DNA from 4 places in the Neisseria canis genome. Region 3 is predicted to be linked to each of the others. Evidence: predicted binding sites of a transcription regulator. Region 3 holds the regulator's gene; each other region holds the start of a gene.
The links. The regulator FNR, encoded in region 3, switches genes on or off when oxygen is low (the NO sensors DNR and NnrR bind a similar motif). The targets are predictions, from matches to a motif close to TTGATNNNNATCAA.

Region 1: a site for FNR is predicted at 2,108-2,121, ahead of EL143_RS11825 (DUF3149 domain-containing protein). Genes of this name have one in related genera too.
Region 2: a site for FNR is predicted at 2,719-2,732, ahead of EL143_RS12065 (GbsR/MarR family transcriptional regulator). Genes of this name have one in related genera too.
Region 4: a site for FNR is predicted at 2,014-2,027, ahead of EL143_RS11190 (bacteriohemerythrin). Genes of this name have one in related genera too.

What each region holds. Positions count from the first base shown of each region.
Region 1 covers NZ_LR134313.1:2,499,546-2,503,758, forward strand. The annotation lists gene putA (bifunctional proline dehydrogenase/L-glutamate gamma-semialdehyde dehydrogenase PutA) at 1-1,996, shown strand, start outside; gene EL143_RS11825 (DUF3149 domain-containing protein) at 2,192-2,326, shown strand; gene EL143_RS11830 (hypothetical protein) at 2,526-2,834, opposite strand; gene EL143_RS11835 (peptidylprolyl isomerase) at 2,903-3,394, opposite strand; gene EL143_RS11840 (NarK family nitrate/nitrite MFS transporter) at 3,512-4,213, opposite strand, start outside.
Region 2 covers NZ_LR134313.1:2,548,230-2,552,442, forward strand. The annotation lists gene EL143_RS12045 (RNA ligase RtcB family protein) at 1-196, shown strand, start outside; gene prfH (peptide chain release factor H) at 199-813, shown strand; gene EL143_RS12055 (hypothetical protein) at 1,103-1,528, shown strand; gene EL143_RS12060 (hypothetical protein) at 1,594-2,022, opposite strand; gene EL143_RS12065 (GbsR/MarR family transcriptional regulator) at 2,170-2,697, opposite strand; gene upp (uracil phosphoribosyltransferase) at 2,818-3,444, shown strand; gene EL143_RS12075 (DUF2322 family protein) at 3,534-3,851, shown strand; gene EL143_RS12080 (DUF4198 domain-containing protein) at 4,063-4,213, shown strand, end outside.
Region 3 covers NZ_LR134313.1:1,384,598-1,388,810, forward strand. The annotation lists gene EL143_RS06525 (3'-5' exonuclease) at 1-936, shown strand, start outside; gene htpX (protease HtpX) at 1,005-1,847, opposite strand; gene fnr (fumarate/nitrate reduction transcriptional regulator Fnr) at 2,113-2,844, opposite strand; gene hemN (oxygen-independent coproporphyrinogen III oxidase) at 3,033-4,213, shown strand, end outside.
Region 4 covers NZ_LR134313.1:2,362,522-2,366,734, reverse strand. The annotation lists gene EL143_RS11200 (MFS transporter) at 1-557, opposite strand, end outside; gene EL143_RS11195 (lytic transglycosylase domain-containing protein) at 721-1,350, opposite strand; gene EL143_RS11190 (bacteriohemerythrin) at 1,465-1,866, opposite strand; gene smc (chromosome segregation protein SMC) at 2,124-4,213, opposite strand, start outside.

The DNA.
Region 1 (4,213 bases), 1.1 Mb from region 3:
GTTGCAAACCGATATGAATGCGGCCTCCCAACAAAGTTTTCAGACAGGTTCTTTAATCAACGGACAAACCCGCGCTACAGCCGCGCCGCATGAAGTCCGCAACCCCGCCGACCACAGCGACATTGTCGGCACCGCATCTTTTGCCGATGCCGCGCTGGCAGAAGAAGCCGTTGGCGCCGCTGTTGCCACACAAGCCGCATGGCGCGGCACGCCCGCCGCCGAACGCGCGGTTATTCTGCGCCGCTTCGCCGACCTGCTCGAAGCGCACACGCCTGCTTTGATGATGCTGGCCGTGCGCGAAGCCGGCAAAACCCTGCAAAACGCCATTGCCGAAGTACGCGAAGCCGTGGATTTCTGCCGCTACTATGCTAACGAAGCCGAGCAGACTTTACCCGAAGGCAGCTTCGGCGTCGGCACCATCGTCGCCATCAGCCCGTGGAATTTCCCGCTCGCCATCTTTACCGGCGAGGTAGCAGCCGCGTTGGCTGCGGGCAATACCGTGGTTGCCAAACCCGCCGAACAAACCAGCCTGATTGCCCATTATGCCGTGCGCCTTATGCATCAGGCGGGCGTACCCGCCGAAGCGCTGCATTTGGTGCTGGGTGCGGGCGACGTGGGCGCGGCGCTCACCCAAGACCCGCGCATTGACGGCGTGATTTTTACCGGTTCCACCGAAGTGGCGCGCCTGATCAACCAAACCCTGGCCAAACACAGCGACAATCCCGTGTTAATCGCCGAAACGGGCGGCCAAAACGCCATGATTGTCGATTCCACCGCTCTGGCCGAACAAGTGTGCGCCGACGTATTGAGTTCCGCATTCGACAGCGCCGGCCAACGCTGCTCCGCCCTACGCATTCTTTGCGTGCAGGAAGATGTGGCTGACCATATGGTTCGGATGATTAAAGGCGCAATGGACGAATTGTGCGTCGGCAATCCGGTGCGCCTGCAAACCGACATCGGCCCCGTAATCAACGCCGAGGCACAGCACAACCTGCAAAGCCATATCGACAAGATGAAAAGCGCAGCCAAATCTTTCCATCAGATACCCCTGTCTGAAAACGCAAGCAACGCCACCTTTATCGCGCCGGTTATGTTTGAACTGAATAACCTTAACGACTTGCAGCGCGAAGTGTTCGGCCCGGTTTTGCATGTGGTACGCTACCGCGCCGATGAACTCGACAGCCTGATTGACCAAATCAACAGCAAAGGCTACGCGCTCACCCACGGCATCCACAGCCGCATCGATAACACGGTCGAACATATCCGAAGCCGCATCAAAGCAGGCAATATCTATGTCAACCGCAACATCGTCGGCGCCGTGGTCGGCGTGCAGCCCTTCGGCGGACACGGCCTTTCCGGCACAGGCCCCAAAGCCGGCGGCCCTTTTTACCTGCAACGCCTAAGCCGTCTGAACACTTGGCGCATTCCGCAGCTGAGCCGCATCGGCCAAGCGGATGAGCAGGCTTTGGCCGTACTGCAGAATGTATTGCAGCAACTGCCGCTGCCGCAGAGCGAAAAACTGGCGCTGGCAGGCACACTCGGCCAAGCCCGCATCCAAACCCTGCGCCATGCCGAACAGGTATTGCCCGGCCCCACAGGCGAGCGAAACGTATTGAGCTGGCGCGCGCCCAAACGCGTGTGGCTTTACGGCGGTGATTTGGCTGCCGCGTTCTCCGCCCTGGTTGCATTGGCGGCCAACGGCATCACCACCTTAATCACACCCGATCATCCGCTGGCGGGATATGCGCACCCCTTAAACGGCTTGGTGCAAGTCAGCAATCATCCCGAAACACTCGGCCTCAGCCATGTTGCCGCGTTAAACCCGCTGCCCGAAAGCGTGAAACTCACTTTGGCGCATAGCAACGGCCCGCTGATACGCATTTTGCCTGCCGGAAACGGCTTGGATATCCTGCAGATATTCGAAGAAACCGCTTGCAGCACCAACACCACCGCGGCCGGCGGCAATGCCAGCCTGATGGCAATGGCCGATATGTAAGTTTGCTTTATTCTGGCAAAAAACAGCTGTGAAACCGGCGCCGTATCGGCCGGTTTCACAGCTGTTCATTTTCGATATGCTCCGAAATATGGCTGTAATCAAAGCATTCTATTGACCTGAGTCAATGCCGGATAAAAATTATTCACTATAATTACTATGAACTAATATAAACAAACCGATACTGGGAACACGACCATGGAATTATTGACAGAATTATTCAAATCCCCTGTGGGTATTTTGTCGTTTATCACAATTTTCACCGTAATTGTGATTGCAGTATTTTTATTTTTTTGGATCAAAAAACAAGCAGCGCAAACACCGAAGAAATAAAACCTATCTCTTTCCTCTTGATGTGTGTGTGTTTGGGTGTGGCCGTGCCACACCTCTTTTTTTTTTTTGCATGTTCTACCCTGAATCAAATGCGGCAAACTCTCTTTAAAGCCGCCTCATCCGAATAAGCGCCAACAGTCAAAATGCCTGTCTGAACAGGTTTTCAGACAAGCATTTTGACGCTTCGCAACACATCCGGTCAACCGCGCATTTTGCGCCATTCCATATAATCGCGCAGCGGCGGCATGGGCGGATTGATGCAGTGCGGGCAAATGGCGGTGGTGTCTTCTTCGTCGTCAAACTCGATATGCAACGCATTCGGATCGAAACGCGCCTGTTGCGCCACAGCCTGAGCCAGCGCCTGCGCCTGTACCACATCAAACTCGAAAGCTCGGACAATATCCTCCAGCAAACCCTGCTCGGCGGCGGAAAAGCCGGTTCGGTTTTGTTCGATCAGCCTGATATAGTCGGTGTTGCTGATTTTCTGGTGTAGCAATTCTATAAACATGTGCAGCCTTAATAACGATGAATGCCTGTCTGAAACATTTTTCAGACAGGCTTGTATTACAAAAGACCTTATACAATCTCGGCTTTTTCAATCACCACGTCTTCTACCGGCACGTCATCATGGTAGCCGTGGCTTTTGGTTGCCACGCCTTCGATTGCGTCAACCACATCGAAGCCTTCAACCACTTTGCCGAACACGGCATAGCCCCAACCGTGCAGGCTCGGCTCGGTGTGGTTCAGGAAAGTGTTGTCTTTGGTGTTGATGAAAAATTGTGCGGAAGCGGAATGCGGTGCTTGAGTGCGCGCCATAGCGATGGTGTATTTGTCGTTTTTCAAGCCGTTTTGCGCTTCGTTTTGAATCGGCTCGCGGGTTTGCTTTTCTTTCATCCCCGGCTCCATGCCGCCGCCCTGAATCATAAAGCCTTTGATGACACGGTGGAAAATCACGCCGTCGTAAAAGCCGTCTTTCACATATTGCTCGAAGTTGGCGGCCGTTACCGGTGCTTTGTCGTGATCCAGTTCCAGAATAATCACGCCTTTGTTGGTGGTTAATTTAATCATTGCTCTATCCTTAGTTTATTGCAAACGGGTTGAATGTCCCGAAACACATGGGGCTGCCGCCGCAATATTCAATGCCTGTCTGAAAATATTTTTCAGACAGGCATCCGAAAGCGTAAGCTAGCATTTGGCTTCGGCACCGCTGCGCATGTAATACCACCAGTTAATCACACAGCATAAAGCATAGAAAGCAATGAAAAGATACAGCGCGGCGTTCACGCTGCCGGTCATTTCTATCGACGTACCATAGCTTTTCGGAACCAAGAAGCCGCCGTAAGCGGCAAATGCTGCGGTAAAACCAATCACAGCCGCGCCTTCTTTAGTGGCATCTTGCAAGGCCTGCTCTTTGCTTTTCACACCTTGCAAAGCAAGCTGCTCGTGCATATTGAGGAAAATCACCGGCACCTGCATAAAGGTTGAGCCGTTGCCCAAGCCGGTTAAGGCAAACAAGGCCATAAAGCAGGCAAAGAAGCCCCAGAAACTGCCGCCCTGACCGTTGGTCGGTAAAAATGCCAACACACCGAACACGGCGATAATCATGCCGGTGAACACCAATTGGGTGATTTTGGCGCCGCTTTTAATCTTATCCGAAATCCAGCCGCCGAGCGGGCGCACCAGCGCGCCGACCAACGGGCCTAAAAACGCATATTTCACCGGATCCACTTCAGGAAACTGGCCTTTAATCAACAGCGGAAAGCCGGCGGAAAAACCGATAAACGAGCCGAACGTGCCCAAATAAAGAATACACATCAACCAGTTGTGTTTGCGCTTGAAAATTACCGACTGCTCTTTGAAGCTGGCTCTGGCGCTGGCTAAATCGTT
Region 2 (4,213 bases), 1.2 Mb from region 3:
CGACACCTTAAGCCGAACCGAGTTCGGCAGCATCGTCGTTTGTCGGGATAAAGCCTTGATTTACGAAGAAGCACCGCAAGCCTATAAAAACATCGACAGCATCATCCGCGCGCTGGCCGATGCCGGGCTGGTCATTCCGGTTGTCCGTTTCAAACCGGTGCTCACCTATAAAACCAGCGGCACTTGCGGAGGTTAATTATGAGCATCAGCTTACACATTTCCACCGCACAAGGGCCTGCCGAATGCCGCATTTTCGCCCGCTTCGCCCTGCAAAAGCTGCTCGAAGAAGCACAGGGCTGCGGCATCACGGCAGAAATCCTTGAGCACACGGCCGACAAACACGGCATTTTATCCGCCACGGTCGGGCTGGACGGAGCAGCCGCCGAAGCCTTTTCAAAAAGCTGGCAAGGCACGCTGCAATGGATTTGCGGCAGCCCCGTCCGCCCCAAACACCCGCGCAAAAACTGGTATATCGGCATTTTCCGCCTGCCCGAACCGGTTGAAACCGCCGACGGCGGCAAAATCGTGTTCCAAACCTGCTGCTCCGGCGGCAAAGGCGGGCAACATGTCAACAAAACCGAAAGCTCCGTGCGGGCCACCCACACGGCCAGCGGCATTTCCGTGCGCGTAGAAAGTGAGCGCAGCCAACACGCCAACAAAAAACGCGCCCGGGAGCTGCTGCTGCAAAAAATCGCAAGCTTGCAGGCCGCCCAATCGGAGCAACATGCAGCCGCCAAACACAGCCAGCTTTATCAAGTTGAACGCGGCAACCCGATCCGGGTGTTTGAAGGTGTTCATTTCAAAGAACGTTAACGCTTGTGCGGCAATATGAACCATGCCTGTCTGAAAGGTTTTCAGACAGGCATGGTTCAATCCGCAACAATATAGCCAACCCACTTACATAATAACAATACCGCCATACTCGGGCTTGACCCGAGTATCTTGAGTTCCAATAACATTAGGAGATACTCGGGTCAAGCCCGAGTATGACGAGTGTGTTATTTTTAAGTTGATTCACTATATCAGCTTGTGAAACATTGGTTTGCACCCAACAAAACAAATACCCTACAATGCCGCTCATCATTCACATCCCCAACCCATCATGGCACATAAACTCCTCTTACCACTCATCTGCTCTTTCGCCATCGCCACAGCTTGTGCGGCAGAATCCCGGCTTTACTCCATCAATGCAAAAACCACCGGCGCCCCGTTTGACATGACCGCAACCGAAATCAAGCGCGAGCACGCAAAGTCCTACCTCTCCGCGCCCGGTTTCTCGGAGCGCACCGCCGCCCAATCCCGCTGGCTGATGTGTGTTTACACCGATTTAACACTGAAACGGGGCTTTTCCCACTTCACCGTTGTTTACCCGCCTGAAAACTCCGACGTCATCACCCTCGGCTTTGCCAACTCGGAACGCGCCAAACCCAAGCAGCTTCTGGGAAAAGACTACGCGCCCGAACGCATGCTGGGCGAAGCTGAAGAAATGATGCCGGTCGACACGTTTTCACTGCTTTGCGGCTTTTAATTCGCCGGCAGCTCCCCATAAAAAATGCCTGTCTGAAACACTTTCAGACAGGCATTTCCTATTTCTTATTCCACCTCGGCTACCGGTTTGACCACAAACTTCGGCTCCTCAACTTTCGGTGCCACCGGCTCGCGGTTACTCTGAATAAACTGAATCTGACGGCGCACCAAAAATGCCAACACCAACAACACGGTTACTCCGCCCATAAACGCCGCGCGCATCGCATAAAGCAGATTGAAACCGATATTTTCTCCGAACTCGGGCGCAAACAGCAGCACCATCAACAAAGGCACCATCATAATCAGCAAAATATACAAACGCTTCCAGAAAGAGCCGCTTACCTCTTTAACCTCGTCACGCGGATCGTCGCACAAATATTTCAACACGCCTTGCAGCGGTTTGCCCAGCAAAGCCCAGCAGGCAAGGCTTACCAACAACGACGCAGCCGTCATCACACCAATAACACTCATCACATGGCTTACAGGATAGTCCATTTCCATTCCTTTCGTTATTTCTGTTAAAAAAGAAATTTACTTTTAAAAATTAAAGCAGGTGCTCTGCTTTAATCAATCGAAATACCGCTTTGTCAAACCAAACGACCGGCGTGGCAGTTTCAGACAGGCATTTTCATCGTGCCAGCATCACTTGTTGCCTCCTAAAAACTTCTGCACTTTCGCCCCCAGCTTCAAAACCTGAGCCAATGTACCGGTGGAAAGCTTCAGCATTTCGCGCGTCCAATTCGTTGCCACTTCCATAAACTGCTGCGTATCGCGGATACGCTTCTGAACCTGCTCGTTTTCCTGGGCAAATTCAGGCGTGGCCATCAATTCGTTTAAAAATTGCAGCGTCGGCTCGATTTCCCTGCGTTGGCGCTCTTCCACAATCGTGCGCACCAAAGTCCACACATCGTCTGAAGTCGTAAAATAATCGCGCCTGTCACCCAGCTGGTGGGTTATCTGAACCAGCTTCAGGCTTTGCAGCTCTTTGATGCTGTTGCTCACATTCGAGCGCGCGAGGCTTAACGTTTCGGCAATTTCTTCCGCATTCATCGGCCGCCCGATAATAAACAGCAAGGCATGGATTTGCGCAACGCTGCGGTTGACGCCCCATTGCGTGCCCATTTCGCCCCAATGCAATACAAATTTTTGAGTGGTCGGATTCAGTTTCATGCTTCGTATTATAAGCTATTATTAATTTCTGTCAATACAGAAATTTTAAAAAATTAAATTGTTGGTTAGGAAGATTAGAAAGTTTTATAATAACCGGGCAAAATCCGAGAGAGATACACCATGAATATCACCATCATCGACCATCCGCTGGTTAAACACAAACTCACCTTGATGCGCGAAGCCGATTGCAGCACCTATAAATTCCGCACACTCACCACCGAGCTGGCGCGCTTGATGGCCTACGAAGCCAGCCGCGATTTCGACACCGAAAAATACATTATCGACGGCTGGTGCGGCGAAATCGAAGGCGAACGCATCAAAGGCAAAACGCTTACCGTCGTGCCGATTCTGCGCGCCGGTTTGGGCATGCTCGACGGCGTGCTCGACCTGATTCCCACCGCCAAAATCAGCGTAGTCGGCCTGCAACGCGACGAGGAAACCCTAAAACCCGTTTCTTATTTTGAAAAATTCGTCGACAGCATGGATTCGCGCCCCGCGCTGATTATCGACCCCATGCTGGCCACCGGCGGCTCTATGGTTGCCACTATTGACCTGCTGAAGCAGAAAGGCTGCCGCAATATCAAAGCGCTGGTTTTAGTGGCCGCCCCCGAAGGCGTGAAGCTGGTAAACGAAACACATCCCGACGTAACCATCTACACCGCCGCGCTCGACAGCCATCTTGACGAACACGGCTACATCATCCCCGGTTTGGGCGATGCGGGCGATAAAATTTTCGGCACCCGCTGAATTTTGCTTAGAAAATACAGACCAATCAAAATGCCTGTCTGAAAATTTCAGACAGGCATCTGTTTCACCTACCTAAGAAAGAACGTACCATGAATTTTCAAGACAATCTCGCAACCCTACCCGATATCGGCCATTTAAGCGGCTTGGATGTGCAAGACACAGCCGGCAATACGCTGCACCATATCCCCGCTGCACCCGGCAAGCTCGGTTCGCTCAAAGTTTACAACGCATTGGCGCAGGAATTTAACGGCGCATTAAACGCCCAAGCAGCCGAGCGGGGCTTGACATTATTTGCTGAACACGTTGCCGATGCCCAAACCAACCCCGGCAAACATCCGAATATCGACCTGCTCTTTAAAGTTAAAAACGAAAACCTCACCTTGCAGCTCAAACCGCTCAACGCATAATCCGCAAGCGGTAGGGTTTTGTAAATTGATCCAACTTTACCCGTTACTTAACGCTGACACACTCCAATAAAATATGTGTTTTAATCCCAATGCAAATCGAATGCCTGTCTGAAAACCTTTCAGACAGGCATTTATCTTTACTTTTAAAATGTTATATTATAACATCAACATTTATTCATTATGATTTCCATCACCTCAAGAAAGAGATTTTATGCAAAACAAAACCGCTCTATTTGCCGTTTGCGCCCTACTCCTTTCCACAGCAACACAAGCCCACCGAGTGTGGGTGGAAACCGCGCATACCCACGGCGGGGAAATCCTGAAAGCCGAATTGGGCTACGGCGAATTTCCCGATATGGAAC
Region 3 (4,213 bases):
GAGCGCTGCGGTATCGAAATGCAGCAGCGCCACCGTGCGATGGCTGATGTGCTGGCCTTAGCCGAATTTTTGGAGAAAGCCCTGTCTGAACGTGGGGTGCAAGAGTTTGAAGCGCGCAGCAGGGCATTGATGAATCCGAAAATGTTGCCTGCTTGGCTGTCTCCTGATTTGACCGACCAGCTCTACGCACTGCCGGATCGGCACGGTGTGTTGGTTTGGTTGGATAAGGGCGGGCAGGCGCTGCATATGGGTGAGCATGAACACGTTTTCTCTGCGGTGGCATCTCATTTGCATGTAAAGAGGCCGGATTATGCGGAGCGGGCTGCAAGAGTGCGTTTTATTCCCGCAGTAGGCGGTTTGCATGCGCTTTGGCTGAAAGCGCAATTGGCCAATGAATACGGTTTGAAGCACGAACAGGGGATGAAAACTTATTTGACGGTGCGTTTCCGCCCGGATGAAGCCGGCGCGTTGCAGGCAAAAATCGAGCCTTTGTATTTCGGCAAACATCATCAGAAGCCTTTTGGTTTGTTTTTGCATAAAAAGTCTGCCAAAAGAGCGTTAACGGTGTGGGCGGCGGAAATGGGTTTGTGCCCTTCCGCTTTGGATATTTTGCCGCAAACTTATATATGCGGCGTGCCGTGTCCGATGGAAGTTGCGGGAAAATGCAGGGGTGGTTGCGCTTCGGAGGGCGGCAACCCGCTGCATAACGAACGGGTGTTGGCAAGCGCCGGATTGCTGCCCGTGGCGGACTGGGGGAAGATGCATGAGGTTGAAATCACGGAAACGGACGGCTTAAGCGGGCAGTGCTTTACATTTCATTGCGCAGGCGGTGCATTGTCGCTGCCGGACGGCAGTTGGTATTTTGACGAAAGCTTGCCGGCCGTGTTGAAAACGAAGTTTAAGATGGGCAGCCGTGTCGTGAAGATGTTGGGTTAATGCCGGTTTGCGATATTGAAAATGCCTGTCTGAAAATGTTCAGACAGGCATTGGTGATTTAGAGCGGTTTACATATTTTGCAATCGTGCGATGCGGTTATCCAAGCTCGGGTGGGTGCTCAAGAGCGAATCTTTGGCTTCGCTGGCAATGCCCATAGCCGTCATGTCCTGCGGCAAGTCGCTCGGGTTGCCTTTAAGGCGCTGCAATGCGGCAATCATTTTGGGCGTGCCGACCAGTTTGGCTGCGCCGGCATCCGCGCGGTATTCGCGCTGGCGGCTGAACCACATGACGATGATGCTGGCCAAAAAGCCGAATAAAACCTGCAAAATCATGCTGACGACAAAGTAAATGCCACCATTGGTTTCACCGCGGTCATTGGTGGCGACCATATTGGAAATGATGCGTGAAAGGAAAATCACAAAAGTATTCACCACGCCTTGAATCAGGGTAAGCGTAACCATATCGCCGTTGCCGACGTGTGCCATTTCGTGTGCCAAAACCGCTTCAACCTCATCGCGGGTCATGTTGTTCAGCAAGCCGGTGCTTACAGCAACCAGAGAATTGTTTTTGCTCGGGCCTGTGGCAAAAGCATTGGGTTCGGGGGAATCGTAAATGGCAACTTCGGGTGTTTGCAGGTTCCATTGGCGCGCTTGGGCTTCTACGGTATTCAGCAACCATGCTTCCAATTCGTTTTGCGGTTGGGTAATCACCTCGGCACCTACGGCGCGTTTCGCTGCCATTTTGGAAGTAAGCAGCGAAATAATCGAGCCGGTAAAACCGATGACGGCGGAAAAGCCAAGTAAGCCGGCCATGTTGTTGGGATCGCCGTTTAACCCTAATATGCTTAAAATGATGCTGATAACCACCAAAACGGCGATATTGGTCAGCAGAAATAAGAAAATGCGTTTCACAAGTTTCCCTTCTTGAATGTATGTGTGTTGCTTTATCTCAAAACAGTGGGGGTATTTTCGCAAAAACAGTGGATAAGAAACAGCACGCTTTGGGAAAAGGTATGCAAATTTGCACGGGTTTTGTTGTTTGTTGTGTATAACTTTGAAACGGAATCTTTATCTGAGCAGATAAAATTTATTTGTGCCGCGTTTATAGAATCAATGCCTGTCTGAACAGTTTCAGACAGGCATTGTTGACGGCTTTAATCATATTGCGGGCGGATGTTCATTCCACCGCATGCGAGCAACCGGAAACCATCTGCTTTAATGCTTCGGGATTCAGCAGCTTGATATGTTTGTGCTCAACTTGCACCAGGCCTTCCTGATGGAATTTGGATAATGTCCGGCTTACCGTTTCCAGTTTTAAGCCGAGATAGCTGCCTATTTCTTCGCGCGACATGCGCAGGATAAAATCATTGGCTGCAAAACCGCGTATTTGCAGGCGCTGGGAAAGGTTCAATAAAAATGCCGCAATCCGTTCTTCCGCGCGCATATTGCCTAAAAGCAGCATAACGCCTTGGTCTTTCACGATTTCCCGGCTCATCAGGCGGAGGAAATGGGTTTGGAGGGTAGGAATTTTTTTGCCCAATTCCTCCATGTGTGAAAAAGGCAGCTCGCACACTTCGCTGTCTTCCAATGCGACCGCATCGCAACTGTGCACATGCGAGCAAATACCGTCCATTCCGATTAATTCGCCCGACATGGAAAAACCGGTTACTTGGTCGCGCCCGTCTTGGCTGGCCACCATTGTTTTGAAAAAGCCTGTGCGGATGGCATAAAGCGAAGTGAAGGCCTCGCCGGTACGAAACAGATATTCGCCTTTTTTCAAGCGGCGGCTTTGTTTGATGACTGAGTCCAGCTGCTCGAATTCGGAAGGAACCAAACCTATCGGCATGCACAGTTCGCGCAGCGAGCAAGAAGAACATAACGTCTTAATTGCAGGAGTGTGTGTAGTCATAAATGCATATCCGGTTTACGGTTTAAATCATCCTTATTTCTTATTGTTTTGTTTATGCGTTTTTGACGCATATCAAGGCTTTTTGTTCATAATGTACGCATTCTATCAAACGGGTTTCCGTTTGACTATGGAAAACGCCCGTCAACCGTCAAAAACATTCAAAGCCTATAAAATTAAAGCAGTTTCTTATGAAAACCATCGCAATACACAATCAAGCCCTGCCTGAATTCGACCGCCGTTTGATAGCCAGCCTTCCGGCCAGCGGCCCGCGCTATACGTCTTATCCCACTGCAGACCGTTTTGATTCCAGCTGCGGCGAAGCAGAATATCTCTCGGCGCTGGCCGGAAGGCAGAATAAGGCTGCCGACCCAGCCTTATCGCTTTATATCCACATTCCTTTCTGTAATACCATTTGTTATTACTGCGGCTGCAATAAAATCATCACTAAAGACACAAGCAGAGCCGATGCTTATATAGGCTATCTGGAGCGTGAAATGGCGCTTTTGTCGCCGCATTTGAAAGGCAGCCGCAAGCTCGCCCAACTCCACTTTGGCGGCGGCACGCCCACTTTTCTGAGCGACGGCCAAATTGAGCGCGTATTTTCTATGATACGTAAATATTTTACCCTGATGCCTGCCGGCGAGTATTCAATCGAAATCGATCCGAGAAAGGTCAGCCGGGATACGGTGCGCCACTTAGGCAGGCTCGGTTTTAACCGCATGAGTGTGGGCATTCAGGATTTCGACCCTAAAGTGCAGCAAGCGGTTAACCGCGTTCAAACGGAAGCAGAAACCCGGGAGGTTATTGAGGCTGCGCGTGAAGCCGGGTTTAAATCCGTGAGCGTTGATTTGATTTACGGTCTTCCCTATCAGTCGCCCGACAGCATAAAGTCTACTTTGGAAACCGTGTTGTCGCTTGATCCCGACCGCTTGGCGCTGTATCACTATGCCCATCTGCCGCATATTTTCAAGCCCCAGCGCCGCATCGATACCGCCAGTGTGCCGAGCAGCGAAGAGAAGCTCGATATTCTCCAATACGCCGTGCAAACCCTCACTTCGCGCGGCTACGAGTTTATTGGCATGGATCACTTTGCCAAGCCCTCCGACGAATTGACCATTGCCTTGCACGAAGGCCGCCTGCAACGCAATTTCCAAGGCTATTCAACCCATGCCGATTGTGATCTGGTTGCCATCGGTGTGTCCAGTATCGGCAAAATCGGCAATATGTATGCGCAAAACGAAAAAGACATCGAAGCTTATTATGCCGCTCTTGATGCAGGCCGCCTGCCTGTTATGCGCGGCTACCGGCTCAATCAGGACGATATATTGCGACGCCGGATTATCCAAGATTTAATGTGCCGCTTTTCACT
Region 4 (4,213 bases), 980 kb from region 3:
ACTACGCCTATGCTCAGCAAGGTTAGACAACCCATTAGGATAAACAGCCCGGGAACGCCGAGAAAGCGGGTTAAGACGGGTGATAACACCATGCTGAAAGAAAAGGTAAGCCCGATGCTCAAACCGATCATGGCCATTGCGCGGGTGCGCACTTCTTCGCGCGTTAAGTCCGCCACCAGCGCGGTTACCGCTGCACTCACCGCGCCTGCTCCTTGCAATGCGCGTGCAATAATCAGCATGGGTAATGAATCGGCCCAAGCAGCCAAAAAGCTGCCTGCGGCAAATACGATTAAGCCGAAATAAATTACCTTTTTGCGACCGAATTTATCGGAAGCTATGCCCAAAGGCAGTTGGAACAATGCTTGGGTGAGGCCGTAGATGCCCATGGCGAGGCCTACCTGCATTTTGTTTTCCGCATCTGCCAAGTCTGCCGCATGAAGTGCCAATACGGGTAATACGAGAAACATACCCAGCATGCGTAGGGCATAAACCCAAGCCATGGATGTGCTGGCGCGCCATTCTTCGGGGTACATGCGGTTTTGCTTTGCTCTTGCCATAATGATTATGCGGGGCGGATGCCTGTCTGAAAAAGAGATGGCGGGATTATAAGGCTGTTTGGGATTATTTGAAACCGGATGCAGGGGCTTTGGGCATTAAGCTTGCGGCGGCTGTGCGGGTATATCCGGCGGGCGGGTTGATTATCAAAGTTTATCAAAAAGCTTAAGACCATTGCCATCTGTTGCGCCAAGCGCCGATAACGGCGTTGGGGTATTTATTGCTGCCCAAACTGCCGTTGAAGCGTGCGAGTGCACGGGCGATATTGCCGTTTTCACGGTTGCTGTAATGGCGAAGGATGGTGCAGCCGTAGCGCAGGTTGGTGCGGATGTCGAACAGGTTGTGTGAGGGTTGGCCTATGTAGTTTTTCCAAAACGGCATAACCTGCATCAAGCCGCGCGCGCCGACATTGCTGATGGCATATTGCCGGAATGCGCTTTCTACTTCGATCAGCCCGAGTATCATTTGGGTGTCCAATCCGGCGCGGCTGCTTTCGTATTGGATATTGACCAGCAGGCGTTTGCGTTCTTCCGCGTTGGGGATGAAGCGTGCGAGCCTTGCCGACATGTCGTTTAACCAACGCTCTCCGTCTTGCCTGTTTGTGAATACCAAACGGGCGGGGTTGACATTGTTGATGGCGCCGCGCATCACGGAAGCCACGTCGTCGGAAAGCGTTTCTTCGCGCTGCATGCCGGCCAAAGTGGTTTTGGGTGTGAGCAGCGCCGCGGCGCCGGCAGCCAACAGCAGGCGGCGGGTGTGCATGTGCGGCGGGATGAGTTCGGTGTGTTTTTCCATATGTGAATAATGTGTTATATGCTGAAATGCCTGTCTGAATGTTTTCAGACAGGCATGATTATAAATGCGTAAACCTTTGCATCCAAACCTGTTTTTCGCGGTTTTACGCTTGGTTTATCTGACGCCGGACTTTTTAACCGGATCGACGTAGCCGTGGTCGTTGATGCGGATATGGCGGAACAGCCAGCCGTCCAACAGGGTAAGCAGCTCTTCGCCGATGTCGTCGCCGTTTTCAAAACGGCTTTGGTAAGTGGCAACGCGGCTTAGGAAGTTGATGTGGACTTTTTTGTGCTGCTCCAGCAAATGGTAGCCCGCATCTTCCAGCATTTTTTCTTCTTGTTGGAAATGGTAGGTTGTGTAGTCGATAAGCTCTTTGAGGGCTTTGGCAATCAGGTCGCGGTCTTTGGTTTGGTCGGCATCGTAAAAATTGTTGATGCGGTTGATTAATTGTTGGTGCTGCTCGTCTATATCGTCAAAGCCGGTTGCCAGGTCAACAGTCCATTGTACAAATGACATAGTTACTCTCTATTCGTGATGGTTGTTTGTAAATGTTTTTAATACGGTGATGTTTGGTCGAATGATAGTTTCAACTATTTATTTGTATTATTTTAGGATGCGGATAAGGCGAATTCAAGATGGCGGTATGGCGGGTTTGCTTGGATTTTGATACATATCAAAATTATATGATTAACTATTTATTAGATAGACAAATGCCTGTCTGAAAATCTGCTCCGAGTGAGGTTTCAGACAGGCATATTTTAGATTTGCGGTGCTCAGGCCTCCGCCATGCTGAGGGCTTGCTGGATGTCCACCGCCACGATGCGCGATACACCTTTTTCCTGCATGGTAACGCCGATGAGCTGCTCGGCCATTTCCATGGTGAGGCGGTTGTGTGAAATATAGAGAAACTGGGTTTGCGCCGACATTTCTTTAACCAGGTTGCAGAAACGGCCGGTGTTGGCATCGTCAAGCGGTGCGTCTACTTCGTCTAAGAGACAGAAAGGTGCAGGGTTGAGGCTGAACAGGGCAAACACGAGGCTCATGGCGGTTAGCGCTTTTTCGCCGCCGGAAAGCAGGTGGATGGTGCTGTTTTTCTTGCCGGGCGGGCGCGCCATAATGGATACGCCTGCGGTGAGCAAGTCATCGCCTATCATATGTAAAGTGGCTTCGCCGCCGCCGAACAAGGTCGGGAAGAAGGTTTGTACTTTTTCATTTACGGCATCAAAGGTTTCTTTGAAGCGCTGTTTGGTTTCGTTGTCAATCTGACCGATGGCTTCTTCCAATAGATCGATGGCGGATTGGACGTCTTCGCTTTGGCTGCGGTAATAGCCGTCGCGTTCGCGCGCTTCTTCCAGCTCTTTAAGGGCGGCGAGGTTGACGGCACCCAATGCTTCGATTTGTTGCGCCAGGCTGCGGATGCCGCCGGAAAGCTCTTTCAAACCGGATTTCCCGGCCAGTTTGGCAAGCGCATCGAAATCGGCATGCCGCTCTTCCAAGTTTTGGTGATGGCGTTTGGCATTGATTAAGGCTTCTTGCTGTTGCAGCAGGGCGGTTTGGGTGGCGGCCTGCAGCTGGGGCAGGGCTGCGGCAAGCGTTTGCTGCTTGGCATACAGTTCGCGGCCTCGCTGCTGGGTTTCAGACAGGCATTCCTGTATGGCAAGGTATTGCTCTTCTAAAACGGCAACTTGTTCGGTCAGCACTTCGAGTTTTTCGCGCTGTTCGCAGTCTTGCTCTTCGGTTTCATAGGCCAGCGCGAGCTCTGTTTGCCGTTCTTGCCAATCTAATGTTTGCTGTTCGAGTGTGGCGATGTGCTGCTCCAGTGATTGTTTGCGCTGCTGTTGTTTGTGTACGGCCACTTCAACCACGCCGTAGCGGCGGTTTGCTTCAAGTAGGGCGAGTTGGGCCTGCTTGAGCTCGTTTTGCCGGCTTTGGCGTGTGCTGTTTAGTGCATTTTGTTGGCTTTCTAATTCGGTGGCGGCTTCGGTGAGCGATTCTATGTCGTTTTGCAGACTGTCGCTGCTGTGTTCGAGTGTGATTTGATCTTCTTCAAGCAGCAGCAGCTCTTGCTCAATGTGCTCGCGCCTAAGCTGCCCTTGGTTGGTGCGCGTGAGCAATTCGGTGGCTTTGGCTTGTGCTGCGTGCAGTTGTGCGGCATGTTGGCGGTGTTGTGCCTGCAATGTTTTGTGTTGTGTTTCATGCGCTTCGATAGTAGTTTGGGCTTCTTGTTTATTCTGCTCGGCCTGTTTCAGGAGAGGTGCGATGGCTTGGAGTTGCTCGTTGAGCGAATCTTGGCGGTTTTTCAGCTCAATCAGGTTCTGTCCGTTTTTTTCGGCATAAAGCACGACGCCGATGGCATCAATTTGATGGCCTTCGGGTGTCAGCCAGCGTTGATGGCCTTGTAAGCGCTCCCGATTTTGCAGGGCGTAATCCAGAGATGGCGCACATAAAACGCCGTCGAGCCAGTATGTAAGCGCAGCTTGGTAGGGCTGTGTGGCTTGTATTTGGTTGATCAATGCCTGTGCCGGTTGGGTTTTGCGGCTTGAGGACAAGTCGGTGTAAAACCATGCTGCAGAGCCTTGCGGCAAGGGTGTGGGTAAATTACTTTCAGCATTTAGGGCTTTTGCTTGTAATTTTGTTTCAAGAAAGGCGGCTAATGCGTGCTGCCAGTCATCAGGCGCTTTGATGTGTTCCCATAATGCCGGTGCGGTAGCGTGGGGTGTCTGCTGCCAAAAGTCATGGTTTGGGCTGCTGTTTTGCAGCAATGTGCCGATAGCTTGCTGTTCGGCTTGAAGTGTGATGTGTTTTTGGTATAAGTCGTTGTATGCACTTATGCCTGTCTGAACGTTTTCTTTCAGACAGGCAT